One region of the Lysinibacillus sp. COL-1 genome, then DNA from elsewhere that is predicted to be linked to it. Evidence: a T-box and tRNA genes for the amino acid it is inferred to sense, from the RefSeq annotation. Region 1 holds a T-box; the other holds one or more tRNA genes.
The links. A T-box is a leader RNA that pairs with one kind of tRNA and senses whether it is charged. The one in region 1 lies ahead of ileS (isoleucine--tRNA ligase), so its partner is inferred to be a tRNA-Ile.
Positions count from the first base shown of each region.

Region 2: it encodes a tRNA-Ile, which carries the amino acid that the T-box ahead of ileS (isoleucine--tRNA ligase) is inferred to sense. The anticodon was not compared.

Region 1 covers NZ_JCAWSJ010000004.1:744,278-750,214, forward strand. The annotation lists gene sigG (RNA polymerase sporulation sigma factor SigG) at 1-745, shown strand, start outside; gene AC6BKE_RS11840 (PRC-barrel domain-containing protein) at 874-1,116, shown strand; gene AC6BKE_RS11845 (YggS family pyridoxal phosphate-dependent enzyme) at 1,234-1,938, shown strand; gene AC6BKE_RS11850 (cell division protein SepF) at 1,922-2,419, shown strand; gene AC6BKE_RS11855 (YggT family protein) at 2,440-2,721, shown strand; gene AC6BKE_RS11860 (YlmH family RNA-binding protein) at 2,995-3,783, shown strand; gene AC6BKE_RS11865 (DivIVA domain-containing protein) at 3,879-4,403, shown strand; T-box leader at 4,500-4,723, shown strand; gene ileS (isoleucine--tRNA ligase) at 4,835-5,937, shown strand, end outside.
Region 2 covers NZ_JCAWSJ010000004.1:3,438,302-3,444,238, reverse strand. The annotation lists rRNA gene AC6BKE_RS25320 (23S ribosomal RNA) at 1-479, shown strand, start outside; rRNA gene rrf (5S ribosomal RNA) at 645-760, shown strand; tRNA gene AC6BKE_RS25310 (tRNA-Val) at 771-846, shown strand; tRNA gene AC6BKE_RS25305 (tRNA-Thr) at 850-925, shown strand; tRNA gene AC6BKE_RS25300 (tRNA-Lys) at 934-1,009, shown strand; tRNA gene AC6BKE_RS25295 (tRNA-Leu) at 1,027-1,111, shown strand; tRNA gene AC6BKE_RS25290 (tRNA-Gly) at 1,147-1,221, shown strand; tRNA gene AC6BKE_RS25285 (tRNA-Leu) at 1,227-1,315, shown strand; tRNA gene AC6BKE_RS25280 (tRNA-Arg) at 1,324-1,400, shown strand; tRNA gene AC6BKE_RS25275 (tRNA-Pro) at 1,408-1,484, shown strand; tRNA gene AC6BKE_RS25270 (tRNA-Ala) at 1,501-1,576, shown strand; tRNA gene AC6BKE_RS25265 (tRNA-Met) at 1,604-1,677, shown strand; tRNA gene AC6BKE_RS25260 (tRNA-Ile) at 1,685-1,761, shown strand; tRNA gene AC6BKE_RS25255 (tRNA-Ser) at 1,777-1,869, shown strand; tRNA gene AC6BKE_RS25250 (tRNA-Met) at 1,923-1,997, shown strand; tRNA gene AC6BKE_RS25245 (tRNA-Asp) at 2,001-2,076, shown strand; tRNA gene AC6BKE_RS25240 (tRNA-Phe) at 2,134-2,209, shown strand; tRNA gene AC6BKE_RS25235 (tRNA-Gly) at 2,215-2,288, shown strand; tRNA gene AC6BKE_RS25230 (tRNA-Ile) at 2,290-2,363, shown strand; tRNA gene AC6BKE_RS25225 (tRNA-Asn) at 2,371-2,447, shown strand; tRNA gene AC6BKE_RS25220 (tRNA-Ser) at 2,457-2,547, shown strand; tRNA gene AC6BKE_RS25215 (tRNA-Glu) at 2,550-2,621, shown strand; gene AC6BKE_RS25210 (VOC family protein) at 2,682-3,098, opposite strand; gene nadA (quinolinate synthase NadA) at 3,296-4,399, opposite strand; gene nadC (carboxylating nicotinate-nucleotide diphosphorylase) at 4,386-5,246, opposite strand; gene nadB (L-aspartate oxidase) at 5,203-5,937, opposite strand, start outside.

The DNA of each region.
Region 1 (5,937 bases):
AGATACATCGACTTTGCCAATTTTAAAGCACGAGGAAATGAAGGAACTCTTCATCCGTTTACAAGCTGGAGAAACTGAGATTAGAGAAGAGCTTGTCATGTGCAATTTAAGGTTAGTGCTTAGTATTGTCGGTAGATTTGCCTATCGGGGTGAACAGGCAGATGATTTATTTCAAGTGGGCTGTATTGGGCTCATGAAAGCCATTGATCATTTTGATTTAAAGCATAATGTACGATTTTCGACATATGCTGTACCAATGATTATTGGTGAAATTCGTCGCCATCTGCGTGATCATCATGCATTGCGTGTATCGCGCTCTCTAAGAGATATAGCTTATAAGGCAATGCAGGCAAAAGAGCAATGGATAACCGATAATTTGCGTGAACCAACGATTGAAGAAATTGCTGAGATGATTGACATGAAAAAAGAAGATGTTTTATTCGCTTTAGATGCCATTCAAGATCCAGTTTCATTACAGGAGCCCATTTATTCAGACGGTGGAGACGCTGTTTATATGATGGACCAATTACGTGATGATGATGTATCAGAGGATCAATGGGTTGCCTACGTGTCGGTAAAGGAAAGCTTGCAAAAGCTAGATGAACGTCAGCAAATGATCGTTGCAAAACGTTTCTATTATGGCGAAACGCAAACGGAAATCGCGAAGGAATTGGGGATTTCCCAAGCACAAATTTCACGTCTTGAAAAAAATGCTATTGAAACAATGCAAAAAGATTACAAATAAAAAAATGCGCATCGGATTATTCGGTGCGCATTTTATCTTCATTCAATGAACAAGTGATACATAAATATAAAGTAACAGCTAAGTTTGATGATAGAAATGAATGTACAAAAATAAAGAATAGAGGAGGTATGTCATTGCGTTTTTCATTATTACAGCAAAAAGAAGTGATTGAAGCAGGAAATGGGCGATTTATAGGTTTTGTAATAGATGCTGAAGTCTCAAAAGAAACGGGCTATGTGACAGCATTTTTGATTGCAGAGCCTCGTAAATATCTTGGTTTTTTTAAAGGGGAAGAGTCTGTAAGAAAAGTGTATATGAAAGATGTGCTTGTCGTTGGCAAGGATGTTATTTTAGTTAAAGCACTTTCCTAAGACTATGTTAATAAAATTGTGGTGAATGTAAACTGACATAGGTCAGGCTATTCATTGATAAATCAAGCATTGCTTGTTACAATAAAAGAAACTATTGTTGTAAAGTTGGGAAAAACAGTGACAAAAATCTTAACAAATTTAAACAAACTACATGATTTAATAACAGCAGCAGAAAAAAAAGGGAATCGTCAGGGTGATAAAGTCCAAATAATTGCCGTAACGAAAGAAGTTTCTGTTGAAAGAACACAAGAAGCAATTGATGCAGGACTCTCTCATTTAGGAGAAAATAGACCTGAAGGCCTGCAACGTAAAATTGCAGAGATTCATGCTGATGTACATTGGCATTATATCGGGTCACTTCAAACACGTAAAGTAAAACAAGTCATTAACAGCATTGATTATTTACACTCCTTAGATCGTTTGAGTCTGGCAGAAGAAATTGAAAAAAGAGCAGATCGGCCAGTTAAATGTTTTGTACAAGTAAATGTTTCGGGTGAAGAATCAAAACATGGCTTAAGTATCGAAGAAGTTTTGCCTTTTGTAGAAGCGTTAAAGAGTTTTACAAAGATTCAAGTTGTAGGTTTAATGACCATGGCACCAAATACAGAAGACGAAGCAATCATTCGCTCTGTTTTCAAGCAATTAAAACAATGTCAACAGCAAATAGCCGAGCAAGGATTCGCACATGCACCTTGTACCGAGTTATCAATGGGCATGTCTAATGACTTTGAAATTGCGGTAGAGGAAGGGGCTACTTTTGTTCGAATCGGAACGGCTCTTGTTGGAAATGAAAGAGGGGAACAGGATGAGCATGAAAAATAAAATTAAAAACTTCTTTTACCTTGAAGAAGAACTAGAAGAAGAAATCACGCAAGCTCCTATTCAGCAGCAACAGCCCATACAACAACAGCAACCGATTCATTCCGTAAAGCCTAAAAAAACGATTAAAGAGCGTAGGGCGCCTATTCAAGAAATTATGCCGCAAAGTTCAGCAACGCCTAACAACATTGTAAGCTTGCAGGCAGCTATGAGCTCTAAGGGAGCAAAAGTTGTTTTAATTGAGCCTAGAGTTTATGCAGAAGCACAAGATATCGCGGAGCATTTAAAAAATAAGCGTGCTGCAATCGTCAATTTACAACGTATTGAACGAGAGCAAGGTAAACGCATTATTGATTTTTTAAGTGGTACAGTCTATGCACTTGCCGGGGATATCCAACGTATCGGTAAAGATATCTTCCTTTGTACGCCAGATAATGTAGAAGTGACTGGTGAAATTACAAACTTTATTTTAGACGATAATTAATAGCGAGGATTGTAGTTTATATGACTTTTTTTATAATACTTGGTTATGTATCATTAGCATTTAGAATCTATTCATTTATGCTAATTGGCTATATTTTAATGTCTTGGGTGCCTGCCGCTCAAAATTCAGCCATTGGACGTATGCTTGAAAAAGTGTGTGAGCCGTATTTAGGGATTTTCAGAAAGTTCATTCCACCACTTGGAATGATTGATATTTCACCAATTGTGGCTATCTTCATGTTGAATTTTATTGAACGAGGGCTTGTTATAGTCATCCAGAAAATATTTCTTATGTTCGTTTAGCAGTAAATCCTCACTCTTAGGTGGGGATTTTTTATTTAGCAATGTTTTTGTACGGAAAGAGCAACGGTGGTTCAAAAAAATAGAGGGTGATAAAGGTTTGTTTAACGGCTGTTCAAATATCCTTGTATAATGAGACTGCCCCAGTGGAAAAAAGAGCTTTTCAAGTAAATGTAAAAAAATTATACTCAATGATGCAAAGACGTCATAACTTGGAAATACTATGTTCATCCAGCCCACCAAGCATATAGAACTAGTGAAAGAGGAGACAACGAGATGGAACACTTAATTCAGCATTTTCGAAAAGATGAACAACCGTTTATTGAACAAGTAATAAGTTGGCAGCGTGAGGTAGAGGATCGCTATGCACCTAAGCTAACAGATTTTCTTGATCCCAGACAGCGTTTTATCGTGACATCTATTATCGGACAGGACGACATATTGAAAACGGCATGTGCAGGATTATTTGACGGGGCAGAGAGACAGCGTATGCTTATTTATCCTGCTTACTATGAAGTTATGGAGGAAGACTTTCAGCTGACAGCATTTACGATTCACTATCCTATGAAATTTGTCCAGCTCCGGCATCCAGATGTGTTAGGGGCCTTGTTATCATTAGGCTTGAATCGTGGTAAATTTGGTGATATACGTGTCAATGAGCAGCAGGTGCAATTTGTAGTAGCACAAGAGGTAGCAGATTATGTTCGTTTGCATTTAACGGGTATTGGTAAAGTCAAGGTACATGTTGAATCTTTAAAGCAAGACGAGCCACTTCTCTTCAATGAGGATGAGTGGTTTGAGGAATCTCATACTGTTTCATCCATGCGTTTAGATGTGATTATCGCTACCATTTTAAATGTGTCACGTCAAAAGGCACAAGCTTTGATTACTGGGAATAAAGTACGTGTCAATTGGACAGAGCGAGATACAGTTGCCTTTGAATTACAAGAAGGGGATATTTTATCGATACGAGGGAGCGGTCGTGTGAAAATTATTATGACAGAAGGCCGTACAAAAAAGGATAAAATCCGTCTGCAAATCGGTCGATTGGCCCAAAAAAGCTGAAAGTGAAGTAAATTTCATTAATTTTTACTGCTAAGTTGTCGGAACAATTGTATAATAGAAATTACGAATGTACATGTAAAGGAGAGAAGGATTGTATGCCATTATCACCTATTGATATACATAATAAGGAGTTTACAAAAGCTTTCAGAGGTTATGCTGAAGATGAAGTAAATGAATTTTTAGACCAAATCATTAAAGACTACGAAATTTTGTTACGTGAAAAAAAAGAGGTTGATAAGCAATTAGAGATGGCCTTAGAACAGGCGAGGCATTTTAGCTCCTTAGAAGAAACTTTGCAGAAGTCCATTGTTGTTGCACAAGAAGCGGCTGATGAAGTGCGAAGAAATTCACAAAAAGAGGCTAAACTCATTGTAAAAGAGGCTGAGAAAAATGCTGATCGAATTGTCAATGATGCTTTAACAAAAGCTCGTAAGGTGACGATTGAAATTGATGAGCTTAAAAAACAATCTAAAGTATTCCGTAATCGTTTCAAGATGCTTGTTGAGGCACAGCTTGATTTGCTTAATGCTGATGACTGGGATCATTTGCTTCAATATGATATTGATTTAACAGAAATTCAAGCATCTGTTGAGGAAGCACAAGAATCTGAAGAGATGTAACTTTTCTTTTTAATGGTTGCACTCGACAAATGAAACTTGACGCCATTGTTTGAATTTCATATACTTTGTAATAGTAATTATTTTGAAAAGATATGCATACAGGCAGAGACGAAGACAGTATTTGTTAGGCGTAGTTAAGCGATTTGGGGACAGTGAGAGCCCAAACATGCAACTAACATTGAACATCACTTCTGAGCTAAATAGCTGAAAAAAGTAGGTTATTTCGTGATGCACGACGTTAACGTGCTTGAAAGAGGTAGTGCAATATTTTTGTGCTACAAGTAGGGTGGTACCGCGAGTAGAAGCTTCTCGTCCCTTAGTGGGATTGAGGGCTTTTTTTATTTGTTCACGAATTGTTTGAGTTGCGTTTGCCAATAACTGTCCTAGAAGTAATTGTCTATATGCTTGGGTAAAATAAAGGAGGAATTTTAATGGTTGAATACAAAGATACGTTATTAATGCCAAAAACAGATTTCCCAATGCGTGGGAATCTACCGGCGAATGAGCCAAAAACGCAAGAAAAATGGAATGACATGGATATTAACAAATTACAGATGGAACGTACTGCCGATCGTCCAGAATATGTTCTACATGATGGTCCTCCCTATGCAAATGGTGATATCCACATCGGCCATGCCTTAAATAAAGTATTGAAGGATATGATTACACGTCATCGTTCAATGACTGGCTACCATGTGAATTATATTCCAGGCTGGGATACGCACGGTCTACCAATTGAACAAGCACTGACAAACAAAGGTGTAAAGCGTAAAGAAATGTCAGTAGCAGCATTCCGCCAACTTTGTGAAGAGTATGCATATGAGCAAATTGATAATCAACGTGCCCAATTCCGTCGTCTAGGCATTCGTGGTGATTGGGAAAACCCTTATATTACATTAAAGCCTGAATTTGAAGCACGTCAAATTGAAGTGTTCGGTAAAATGGCTGAAAAGGGTTACATTTATAAAGGCTTAAAACCAGTTTATTGGTCACCATCTTCTGAATCTGCTTTAGCAGAAGCTGAAATTGAATATAAGGACATCAAATCACCATCAATCTATGTTAGCTTTGCTATTAAAGATGCGAAAGGTATTGTACCAGCAGATGCTAAATTTATTATTTGGACAACAACACCTTGGACATTACCAGCAAACTTAGGCATTTCTTTAAATCCTGAATTTATGTATGTTGTAGTTGCTGTAGCTAATAAAAAATTCATCATTGCCAAAGAATTATTAACATCAGTAGCGAATGCCCTTGGATGGGAAGACTATGAGGTTGTTCAAGAAGTAAAAGGGGAAGCACTTGATCGTCTTGTAGCGCAGCATCCATTTTATGATCGTGAATCTCTTATTATGGTAGGAGAACACGTAACTGCTGAAGCGGGTACAGGTTGTGTTCATACAGCTCCTGGACACGGGGAAGACGATTATCATATTGGTAAACAATATGGTTTAGGCATTCTTAGCCCTCTTGATAATAGCGGCTGTTATACAGATGAAGCACCTGGCTTTGAAGGCGTGTTTTATAATGA
Region 2 (5,937 bases), 2.7 Mb from region 1:
GCTCAACGGATAAAAGCTACCCCGGGGATAACAGGCTTATCTCCCCCAAGAGTCCACATCGACGGGGAGGTTTGGCACCTCGATGTCGGCTCATCGCATCCTGGGGCTGTAGTCGGTCCCAAGGGTTGGGCTGTTCGCCCATTAAAGCGGTACGCGAGCTGGGTTCAGAACGTCGTGAGACAGTTCGGTCCCTATCCGTCGTGGGCGTAGGAAATTTGAGAGGAGCTGTCCTTAGTACGAGAGGACCGGGATGGACACACCGCTGGTGTACCAGTTGTCTTGCCAAAGGCATCGCTGGGTAGCTATGTGTGGACGGGATAAGTGCTGAAAGCATCTAAGCATGAAGCCCCCCTCAAGATGAGATTTCCCATTACGCAAGTAAGTAAGATCCCTCAAAGACGATGAGGTAGATAGGTTCGAGGTGGAAGTGTGGTGACACATGGAGCTGACGAATACTAATCGATCGAGGACTTAACCAAAATGTTTGAACCATTCAATGAACCGTTTATCCAGTTTTGAAAGAACAACTCTTTCAAAAAAGAGAGCTTCAAGACACCATTTATTTTGAAGCTGATATAAAGGAACTTCTGCTAAGAACGCAACATCCATGTTGCAACGCAGAAGCCAGCACATCCATGTGCAAGTCTAGTGATGATGGCAAAGAGGTCACACCCGTTCCCATACCGAACACGGAAGTTAAGCTCTTTAGCGCCGATGGTAGTTGGGGGCTTCCCCCTGTGAGAGTAGGACGTCGCTAGGCATAATACCCAGGAGGATTAGCTCAGCTGGGAGAGCATCTGCCTTACAAGCAGAGGGTCGGCGGTTCGAGCCCGTCATCCTCCACCATATGCCGGTTTAGCTCAGCAGGTAGAGCAACTGACTTGTAATCAGTAGGTCGTGGGTTCGATTCCTATAGCCGGCACCATTTTTTTAGAGCCATTAGCTCAGTTGGTAGAGCATCTGACTTTTAATCAGAGGGTCGAAGGTTCGAGTCCTTCATGGCTCACCATTTTTAAATAATAATAAGCGGGTGTGGCGGAATTGGCAGACGCACTAGACTTAGGATCTAGCGCCGCAAGGCGTGGGGGTTCGACTCCCTTCACCCGCACCATTATTTCATTGCCAGATAAAAAAACTTATGCACATGCGGAAGTAGTTCAGTGGTAGAACACCACCTTGCCAAGGTGGGGGTCGCGAGTTCGAACCTCGTCTTCCGCTCCAAATGTGCCGGGGTGGCGGAACTGGCAGACGCACAGGACTTAAAATCCTGCGGTAGGTGACTACCGTACCGGTTCGATTCCGGTCCTCGGCACCATTTTTAATGCGCCCGTAGCTCAATTGGATAGAGCGTCTGACTACGGATCAGAAGGTTATGGGTTCGACTCCTGTCGGGCGCGCCAAAAAGAACGGGAAGTAGCTCAGCTTGGTAGAGCACTTGGTTTGGGACCAAGGGGTCGCAGGTTCGAATCCTGTCTTCCCGACCATTTCCAAAGAAATTATGGGGCCTTAGCTCAGCTGGGAGAGCGCCTGCCTTGCACGCAGGAGGTCAGCGGTTCGATCCCGCTAGGCTCCACCATAATAAATTAACCAGTATAAAGATCCTGGCGGCGTAGCTCAGCTGGCTAGAGCGTACGGTTCATACCCGTAAGGTCGGGGGTTCGATCCCCTCTGCCGCCATCTTAAAGGACCTTTAGCTCAGTTGGTTAGAGCAGACGGCTCATAACCGTCCGGTCGCAGGTTCGAGTCCTGCAAGGTCCACCATTTATATATTGCAACGGAGGTATACCCAAGTCTGGCTGAAGGGATCGGTCTTGAAAACCGACAGGCGGGTAACACCGCGCGGGGGTTCGAATCCCTCTACCTCCTCCAGTTTTAAATCTTTATAAATGGTGCTTTAAAAACTCGAAACCGTATAAAATTATCGCGGGGTGGAGCAGTGGTAGCTCGTCGGGCTCATAACCCGAAGGTCGTTGGTTCAAATCCGGCCCCCGCAACCAAATGGTCCCGTGGTGTAGCGGTTAACATGCCTGCCTGTCACGCAGGAGATCGCCGGTTCGATCCCGGTCGGGACCGCCATTATTTTCATAAGAAGATATGAAAAGCAAAAGAAAATAAGCTTAGCATGGACGAAATGGGTCAGTAGCTCAGTTGGTAGAGCATTAGATTGAAGCTCTAAGTGTCGGCGGTTCGATTCCGTCCTGACCCACCATTTATGCGGGTGTAGTTTAATGGTAAAACCTCAGCCTTCCAAGCTGATGTCGTGGGTTCGATTCCCATCACCCGCTCCAAGGGCCTATAGCTCAGCTGGTTAGAGCGCACGCCTGATAAGCGTGAGGTCGATGGTTCGAGTCCATTTAGGCCCATTATTATTCCGAAGTAGCTCAGTTGGTAGTAGCACCTGACTGTTAATCAGGTTGTCGCAGGTTCGAGTCCTGCCTTCGGAGCCATTTTTATGTGGGGAAGTACTCAAGAGGCTGAAGAGGCGCCCCTGCTAAGGGTGTAGGTCGGGTAACCGGCGCGAGGGTTCAAATCCCTCCTTCTCCGCCATTGGCCCGTTGGTCAAGTGGTTAAGACACCGCCCTTTCACGGCGGTAACACGGGTTCGAATCCCGTACGGGTCATACTAAAAAACAGTAGATGCACACGCATCTACTGTTTTTTCATATTCATAGATATAAATATTACTCTTGATTCAATGCATTTTCATCCATATAAACTACTTCCCAGATATGCCCATCTACATCCTGAAATCCCCAGCCATACATAAACCCATGATCTTGGGGTTCACTATAAGATTTACCACCGGAGGCCAGTGCCTTATTTACTAATTGATCTACTTGCTCTCGATTTTCAGCAGATAGACATAAAATTGCTTCTGCAGACGTAGCAGTATTTGTAATTTCCTTCTTACTAAACCCTTTGAATCGTTCTTCCACCATCATTAATGCGAAGATATTTTCACTAATAATCATTGAGGCTGTAGTCTCATCGCTAAATTGTTGATTGAACTCAAAGCCTAGTTCCTTAAAGAAGTTGATGGATTTGTTTAGATCTTTCACTGGTAAATTGATAAAAATATTTTTCGATTGAAAAGCCATTTATTTTCACCTCCAAATCGACAGTAGCATAGAGCATAAAGCCATGTCAATTTCAGCAATAGATGGATATTCTTTGATTGGATCGATGATGATGCATTTGAAAATGGCAGTTGTTTAAGCTATTCAAAATAGATGTTATATGAACATAAAAAGCAGAGACGTTTTTTTACACCATCTCTGCTTTTAAAGCAACCTAATTATCCTCGTGCTAGCATTCTTTCGAGAGAGCTAAGTGCTTCAGCTGTAGTATATTCATCTACTTGGATACGGTTATGTGGTTGCCCCTGCTCAATACTTTCTAAGCTCCACAACAGATGGGGAAGGTCAATGCGATTCATTGTTAAGCAAGGACAAAAATTTTCATTTAAAGAGATAATATGTTTATCTGGATGCTGCTTCATTATGCGATTGACAAGATTCATTTCTGTTCCAATAGCCCATGCCGATCCGCTTGGTGCACGATTGATTGTCTCAATGATGTATTTTGTGGAACCTGCATCATCAGCAGCTGCTACAACTTCACGACTGCATTCAGGGTGAACAATAATTTGCATAGTTGGATGTTCTTTGCGAACGACCTCCGTATGGTGAACCGTAAATCCTTCATGTACAGAGCAATGACCTTTCCATAGAATAACCTGAATGTTCTCAAGCGGCTCATTTGTTTCAAGTATATTCTTATGGGGATTCCAAACAGCCATATTTTTAAGTGGAATACCTAAATCATAGGCAGTATTTCTTCCTAAATGTTGGTCAGGTAAAAAGAAAATACGCTGTTTTTGTGTAAATGCCCATTGAACAAGCTCCTTAGCATTCGATGAAGTGACACAGGCACCACCATGTCTTCCCGTAAAGGCTTTAATGGCAGCAGTTGAATTGACATAAGTTAGCGGGATAATTGTATCACCAAAGAGTTGCTGAAGAATCGGCCATGCTTGTTCTGTTTGATAAATATCAGCCATATCAGCCATTGAACAACCTGCACGCATATCTGGTAAATAGACATGTTGCTGCTTCGTTGTCAGCATATCAGCAGTTTCAGCCATAAAATGCACACCGCAAAATACGATATGCTCAGCTTCCTTGTTTGCGGCAGATAATTGAGCTAACTGTAGGGAATCACCAGTTGCATCTGCAAATTGAATGACTTCATCTTTTTGATAATGATGTCCTGGTATAAATAGTTTAGATCCTAATTTTTGCTTTATTGATAAAATACGAGATTCCATTTCCTTTACGGATAATGCCCGGTAATGCTCTGGAAGTAGTGTCGTTTGTTGTAATAAACTAGTTATGGACAAGGGAATGATCTCCTTTCATTTGAACGAGTGCACTAATGTCAAAGGCTTTAACGGAATGCGTTAATGAACCAAGTGAAATAAACTGAACACCTGATTGTGCATAGGCCTTTAAATTTTCAAGTGTGATGCCTCCTGATGCCTCTGTCACAATAGAAGAAGGGACAGTGGGAAGCCATGCTCCTATTTCTTCTGGACTACGGTTATCAAACATAATAATATCTGCTCCAGCAATGATGGCTTCTTCTAGCTGGTCCTTTGTTTCAATTTCCACTTCGATTTTTACAGTATGACCGACTTTTGCTCTAGCAGCCTGAACAGCTTTTGTAATGCTACCAGCAAAGGCAATGTGGTTATCCTTTAGCATGATGGCATCATACAGGCCATTACGATGATTAAAGCCACCACCGATTCTAACAGCATATTTATCCAACATACGCAATCCAGGCATGGTTTTACGCGTATCACATATTTTCGCATGCGTACCAGCTGTTTCTCGAACGGCATGATGGGTCGCTGTCGCAATAGCGGACATACGCTGAATAAGATTTAATATAACGCGCTCACCTATTAATAATTTTTGTAAGGGTCCCTTTACCACAGCAAGCACATCACCGGTCTTTACTGTCTCTCCATCTTTTTTTAGAAGTTGGATTTTTATTGATCGATCGAGTAAGTGAAAGCCATACTCAATAATGAGCGCCCCGCAGAAAACCCCATTTTCTTTAGCATAAAAAGAAAATGATCCCTGCTGTTCAGCTGAAAAGATATATTCACTCGATAAATCCCCATCACCTAAATCCTCATTAAAAAATTGCTTGAGCATTTCCTCGAGTTTGATGATATTCATACAATGAGTTCCTCACTTTCATTTGGCCTTGCGAAAAAATAATCCAACGACTTGCCCAGTGTGCGTCCATTTCTAATTTATCCGTACGAATATGAGCACCACGCGTTTCCGTTCGTGTAATTGCAGCATGTGCCATTAATGTTGCAACAACATGCATCATAAATAGTTCCAATTCAGCTTGTTCTAGACCCTTTAGATTCGTATAAAGAAGTGATTGTAAGGAGGGTAATTGCTGAATAAAATGCTGCAAGTCATTAACGTTTCGCACGATGCCTAAAAACTGCATCATGTATTGCTGTAACTGCTGTTTGCTAAATAAAGATGGCATTATTTCAGCACATTGATGGTGGTCATGTGTGAAATTTTTTTGATGGCAACCATGTTGAATGATGAACTGAGCCATTCTTTGCCCAAACGTAATACCTTCCAATAGGGAGTTACTTGCTAAACGGTTCGCACCATGGACACCTGTACAGGCAACTTCCCCCACTGCATATAGATTAGGTATAGTGGTTCTTCCTTTGTCATCAGCAATAACGCCCCCCATTAAGAAATGACTTCCTGGAGCTACAGGAATTAAGCCATCTTGTAAATAAACTTGATTGTCATAGCAAAGCTGAGCAATTGTTGGGAATTTCACTTCAAAATTTTGAATGTTAGTAATATCAATAAACGTCTCCTCACCAGCAGC